Regions from separate parts of the Methylomonas sp. Uni0009 genome, predicted to be linked through region 3. Evidence: riboswitches for the same ligand, from Rfam matches in the RefSeq annotation. Region 3 holds a riboswitch; each other region holds the start of a gene.
The links. A riboswitch is a leader RNA that binds a small molecule or an ion and turns the genes downstream of it on or off. The one in region 3 is predicted to bind cyclic di-GMP.
Positions count from the first base shown of each region.

Region 1 (2,202 bases), 240 kb from region 3:
TACCGGCGTTTGCATTGGCTGTCCGGTCTTAGGCTGGGCAAGGTGGGTATCGATTTTAATAACGCGCAAACTGGAGTAAATGTCACAACGGATACGCTGAAATGGTTGCCGCGCCTCGGCGGCGTGATCGACCTAAACGACGAGGTTTCCTGGTTTATTTCCCATAGCGAAGGCATGCGCGGCCAACCGTTTGTCAATTTCGTCGATACGCCGGCGCCGGAATTGTCGAATCATCTGGAAACCGGTCTGAAATTCAATTTTGCGAATGAATTCAGCGGCCAACTGGCGCTCTACCAAATCGAGCGCAGCCAGGTCGCGGTCACCGACAGCAGCGATTTCCTGCGGCGTTCGGTCGCCGCAGGGCAACAACGCTCGCGCGGTATCGAAATGGATTTGCTCTGGCAACCGGTCGAGGGCTTCAGCGTGCTGGCGAACTATGCGCATACCGACGCCCGCTTCATGGACGACAAAGCCGGGGTGGCTGCCGGCAATCGCTTGGCTCAAGTCCCGGAAGATGCCGGGCGGCTCTGGGCGCATTACCGTTTTCAGCAGAATGAGTTGCAAGGTTTTAGCTTGGGTTTCGGCGTGTACGCCCGCGCCGGCGCTTATTTATCCAATAACAATCGCTTTAAAACCGCCGGCTACCACAGCTTCGACGCGGCGTTGGCTTACGAAACCGGGCGTTTCAAATGGGCGGCCACGGTCAAGAATCTCAGCGATGAGGATTATTTTCAGCCCTACGGCTATTTCGAGGGTCGGGTAGCACCGGCAGCCGGTCGCGCCGGGTTTCTAAGTTTTTCAATCAAGTACTGATGCCGTCGTTAACTATTTGCCACAGGAGTTTTTCAGGAGCACCTCACTCAGGGATTTAGAGTGATGTCGTAAGGATCGCGACAAACATGCCACATCCGCCGCGAGACGGAGCCGGAAAGCCACGGGTCTTGGAGATTAAGACAGCCGGGTTACCTGCCAGTTTAAGACCCGAAATTCGGGTTGGCGATTTGCAGATTAACTTTAACCGTAATTTATTAAGGAATAAAAAATGACAATCTTGCACTACAACCGCACTCAATGGGCAAGCGCCGGCCTGCTCGCCTTCAGCGCATTGACCGCCGTTTTGGCGCCTGCTACAGCCAGCGCTGCACAAGTCAGCGGCGATGCCACCATTACCATCAACAATGCCGCTTTTGCGGCGGCATCGGTCAATGTTGGCAGTGGCTATCCGAATGGCTGGATTGTCGCGAAACATTGGGGTGCCAGCGACAATTTGCTGGGTATCACCGGCGCAACCACCGGCGGAACGACGCTATCGGCAACCGCCAGCACAGCGATGTCGTTTGCGGTTAACGCCAACACCACGACCAACAGCTATCCGGCTGCCGGCCCCTATGGCCGTACCGAACAAGCCACGACGATGGACGCCGGCAATACCTCGGTCGGTCAAATCGGTCTGAGCGGCGCCTGGTTGTTGACCAGCCAAGGCGGCAGCGGCATTTTGACGCCCTACGACTTTAGCCTGGTAAAAACCGGAAGCACCTGGAATATCAAAACCTACGATACCGGTTTTGGGTACCAAAATTTCTTGAAGCTGACCAACGTCTCCGAGTCGCTAAGCAGCAATGGCGAATTACTACTGAGCGGCGATTTGCAATGGACCGGATTGTGGGCCGGTTTGGTTGGAGCCAATACCAATGCCGTGGTCGGTACTTTTAGCCTGGCGCCCAGCACGGCGCCATCGGCGGTACCGGTACCGGCGGCGGTCTGGATGTTCGGCAGCGGGCTGCTGGGCTTGCTGGGTAAAAGTCGTAGAAAAGCCTCGGTCGCGGCCTAACTCGCAAATTGGGCTTGGGGCGGTCGCCAAGATTCGCTTCGGGCCCGGACTTTCGGCAATAAATCCCTCTTCGTGCCCGCATGCCGTCGACTACGGCCGCTTGTGTATTTAGGCAGGGAGAGGGCTTATTCTGACCATCCGCTGATAGGGATTTTATGAAGATCAACAAAAACTGTGGCTATCCCGCTTTGGTGGTACGGGCGATGCTAGCCATCGGTATGGGAATGGCCTCGGCAAGCGCCGACGCCGCGACATTGAATGCGCCATCCGGCGGTACGTTTACGATGAACCTGGACCGGAATGCGCTGGCACCTTATGCCGGGGGCTATTACTTGTCGACGTTTTGGAGTACGGCAACGTCCAATGCTGAT
Region 1 is NZ_JBTAFN010000001.1:2,302,881-2,305,082, forward strand. It holds gene ACWAU0_RS10940 (TonB-dependent siderophore receptor) at 1-813, shown strand, start outside; cyclic di-GMP riboswitch class I at 892-970, shown strand; gene ACWAU0_RS10945 (hypothetical protein) at 1,043-1,831, shown strand; gene ACWAU0_RS10950 (hypothetical protein) at 1,987-2,202, shown strand, end outside.
Region 1: linked by a shared signal. The riboswitch ahead of ACWAU0_RS10945 (hypothetical protein) and the one ahead of ACWAU0_RS12075 (hypothetical protein) in region 3 are both predicted to bind cyclic di-GMP.

Region 2 (2,202 bases), 1.2 Mb from region 3:
CGACGCCGACCGTTTCACCCGAATAAGCCACATTGGTTCTGAAAATTGAAAAAGCCGGAAAGTTTGCCGCGGACGAACGCGCGTCGACAGTCACGGATTGGGCTGATGAGCTTAAATAAAAGTTGGTAAATGCACCTTGCATGCCCCAGCCATCATTGGACAGAGACGGATTGCCCGCGAAGCCCAAATTGCTGGAATTAAAACTGGGGTTTGAGATGCTGGTGCCCAGCTCGAGAGTGTTATCGGCACCTGACCAAGCCGCCGCAGCAGGTTGAGCAACGGCAAGGGTTAGCGCGGCGGAGGATAGGGTGATTTTAAAAATAGTTTGTAAATCGATGTTCATTTTTGAGTGTCTCCAATATCTACCACATCGTTGCTTACGATTGTGGTAGATTTAAGTTGCTGTTTAATTTGGATTTGTCTGAGTATTTCGGGCCTGGCAGCCAAAAGATAGACATCTCCAAAGGGTTTAGACATGCATTGCGAGGGGTGAGTCGACAGCTGATGTCGGCTGACCTTTTCGCTCTTGTTTGCCGGGGTTTACGCGGTGCGGCGTTTGCCGAATACACCGAATCCCATTAGTGCAGAACCGAATAACCAAACGGCCCCTGGCACCGGCACTGCGCTAACACCCTCGCCGGTGATGGTCAAAGGCAGGCTGGCTCCGGTGACGTAGTCGGTGGCGGTCAGGGTAATTTGATAGTCGAAATGATCCTGACCGGTGGCGCCCGTTATCGGGTTGACGCCGGTCGCACCGGTGATGGTGTCGCCCTTGTTGAAGCCCAGTACGGCTTCTTCGATGGTCAGAGAGTAATCGCCAAAAGCAATAATGTAATTGCCCACGTCCAATGCAGTCGCCAGGTAGGAGTCTCGGCTCAACAAGCTGCCATCGGCCCATCCGCCGGTATTGCCGGGTATGGTGTAGGCTGGACTGTCGTCGCCGCTGACGATTTCGGTAGTCAGTGAGACTGTGTCCTGAAAAATGCGGAATTGGCTATCTGCCAGTGTTAGTTCGCCGTCGCCGTTTATATCGACATACGCGCCGGGATGCGCGCCCCAGCCCGCTGCGTAGCCTTCATTCGCCAGGACATCGATTATCACATTGGCAGCTGACGACAAGGAGAACGAGTAGAAATCGATTGTGGTGCCGGCGCCGTGAACCGGGTCGACGGTTTTATAGATGGTGCCGTTTACGGTCTCGGCTTGTACATTGCCGAGGCCTAAAAGTGAAATAGCAAGTGTTGCAGCCACCTTTTTCAAGGCAGGCGCATGTTTCGTGTTAACAGACATATTTCAATTCCTTTCATAGTAAGACGAAGATTTTTACCGGTAGGTTTTACCGGCGACATTCAATGTTTCGCAATTCCCTTTGCGAGTCGTTGCCTAACGCACATGCGCCGGATGCCGCGATGCCAGGCTCTTACTTTCCGGTCCTTTGCTTACGGTAAGTGCTGGGCCAATGGATTCCCGCGCAATTTGAACAGCCTTAAAACCGCTATGTATTTCAATATTCCTGGATTGATCACGCTACGCTATGGTTGCGAGAGAGACAGTCCAAAAGAGTTTTAAATACCGGGCTTGCTTGCGTAGTGAGTTAAACAACGGGTTTAGCTAATCAGGAGATACAACAAACTATTCCTGACCAGTGAGCGAGCGCTATGGGTAGTTGTCGGTGTATGAATCTCGACCGGCTAGACCCTTCTCTTACCCGCTCATAAGAGGCAGCTCGACTATCTGAATCAGATCCGCAGCTTTCCGGCCCCGCCTTGCGACGAGTGTGGCGACTTGGTGGCTGCGCCCAGGAGGGTGCAGCACTATTTATAAAGCAAAACATCTGCCAAAATATATTTGAGCGTGGGTTGCTAGTGTTTTTTTATGGTTATGTTCATATAAAACAATGGGATAAGCTGTTTTGTTTGATAGGGTGGAGTAGTAATAAGTGTGGCGGTTTTTTGGGGTTTTAGATGGCTATTACGCTATGCAGGGTGTGTTATTTCGCGTATTTTGGGTTATATCCCTTATTTTATTTAAGAGATTTTGGGCGGCAGCTTTGAGTTTGCGCCGTAAGGGTAAAAGTCATCAGTTTGGGTAGTGATATACCAAGCTGGGTGCTTAAAAATCAGGGTGCTGGAACGAAGGTTGGGAACGAATTCCGAAATAAAAATCCAGCGTTCTCATGCGTATCATGACTTCGTCGGCAAT
Region 2 is NZ_JBTAFN010000001.1:3,762,327-3,764,528, forward strand. It holds gene ACWAU0_RS17290 (hypothetical protein) at 1-343, opposite strand, end outside; gene ACWAU0_RS17295 (hypothetical protein) at 541-1,290, opposite strand; cyclic di-GMP riboswitch class I at 1,718-1,792, opposite strand.
Region 2: linked by a shared signal. The riboswitch ahead of ACWAU0_RS17295 (hypothetical protein) and the one ahead of ACWAU0_RS12075 (hypothetical protein) in region 3 are both predicted to bind cyclic di-GMP.

Region 3 (2,202 bases):
CCTCAGCCGTAGCCAGGTGTAAAGATTAAGTATGGAAATCGCAAAAATCGCCAGCCACAGCTGGTTTTGCGGCAAATTAATACCCAGGCCGTTCACTGCAATAAACACCGCCACCGTAACGGCAAACAGCATCAAATTTCTAAGAATGTATAACCACCGCAGGTTTTCGCGAATGGATATTTCGGCTTTGGGCAGAATGTGTGAAAGCATAGAAACAACACTAAATTGAAGAACGCATCGCCGCTAGATACTACCGCCGCTTGCTTAAGAAGGTGGAAAGCCGACCAAACCTGGATGGCGGCCACCTAAGTATTCAATCGATTTTTGATAGCAACCTTCACTCCAACCGCTACATGCCATGGCAAATAAGGAATTAGGCTAGCCACTTAAAAGATCGAACGACAATCTACGAGCTAATCTTTTAGGAACAAGCGTCACGATCTGACGAATCATGTCCCGAAAAATAGTGCGGCATATCACGCACCAGCCAAACGCCAGCCGCCGTTTTTATCCACCCATCTCATGCTCAGCCAGTACCAAAACGTCATGGGCAGCATCATCGCAAACCATTCCCAATCGTCGATCAAAAATAATTTGGCAACCCAGCCGTTGCCATCGAAATAGAGCGGCCAAGGCACACAGTAAAGAGTAAAAACAATACTACTCCAGATCAACAGTAACGCGCCTTTGCGGGTTTCTATACTCGACAGGGCCAGGAACACCCACAACGGGGTTTTATCGGTTTTTTGCATACATCTCTCCACTGAAAAATCTCGTGCCAACCCAATTAGTGGCGCAACAACCTAACAATAAACGACTAGAAAAGAAAGAAATTCCTGAGCAAATCCACCAAAACAAACCTCACCACCAAACCCGGATCATTTACCAAAAATTGAACTGTGTTATATAAAGCACGCGCCTGTGCTATTTCGCTGAATTTCGCCCACCACTTACTCAAGCCAACCCAGGCAAAATACGCCGTAATATAATGAAATATATATATATTATTGAGTTGGCCCATTATTCGCTTCGACTAGTGTACTTGCTTCGTGGTTTGCTTTCCGAAAAGCGGTTAGTAGGTCTCTATCCCTGCCATGTCTGCCGCTGGCGGAATGAGCAAATCTCTGAAAGCAAGCTTTGCCACACCCGTCGTGAGGCGGGGCCGGAAAATCACGGTTCTTAAAAAACGATTTAAAGAAGGCCGGATTGCCCCCATGCGCGCCATGGGCGAGGGCAAAGTTTGGCTCGCTGCTGTTGGTCAAGTTTTGTCAGTTTCGCTGTTACCTTTAATTCCAATAACAAAGAGGACGATCATGATCTTTCATAAAACGGCTATAGCAGCTATTTTGACAACTGGCCTGGCGGCTGTTTCCAGTCAAGCATTCGCGCACTCTTACTACAACCTGACCGGCGCGGGCACAGTAGCCTCCGGTAACTCCGCCATCGGCTTCGGCATCGCCAACAGCATCAACGGTACAGACGGTGTATCTGCAAACTCCAACGGCACCAATAGAGTCGCCAACGGTACCAACGTTTATACAGTCGGCGACTTAAACGCGAACACCTTAATTCCGGGCACAGGTACCGCGGCTGAGACAGCCACAGAAGTAGCAGGCAACCTGCCCTATATGTGGTATTCAGGTCAGCATACAACCGCTGCCGGCTTCACCAAACGCGAGTTGCATACCGGCTCCAGCGCTACAGACAACGATGGCGCACTGACAGCAAACCTTATTAGCTCAAACCCTAGCTTCGGCACCAACACTATCGGTAGCTTGTGGAAAGCTTACTCGGACAAAAACGGCGGCACCAACGCCGCCACCTGGGGCACCATCATGACCGACCTACCGGCTGATGGCGACCATCCTTACTTGGCGGTAGCAGGCAATTCAGCTTCAACCGGCCTGGGACTGGACTACGGCTTGATTCATATTAGCTGCGGCGCAAACACAGCAAGCGCTAACTGCGCCAGCGCGGGCAATATCAAAACCACCATTACCGTGAAAAACGACGCGGATTACAGCCAATTTAACGGCTTATTGGACGTGGCCCTGTATCGCAATGTGGACAGCAGTTCCACATCTGACCGTAACGCGGCTGCCACAATCGGCGAAACGGGCCTGCAAGGCTCAAGCTTGGGCGAAGCTATCTGGACAGCCAGCATGAGCAGCACTTCCGACACCTTGTTCTACTCGTTTGTGT
Region 3 is NZ_JBTAFN010000001.1:2,543,662-2,545,863, reverse strand. It holds gene ACWAU0_RS12085 (ATP-binding protein) at 1-210, opposite strand, end outside; gene ACWAU0_RS12080 (hypothetical protein) at 477-752, opposite strand; cyclic di-GMP riboswitch class I at 1,130-1,214, shown strand; gene ACWAU0_RS12075 (hypothetical protein) at 1,314-2,202, shown strand, end outside.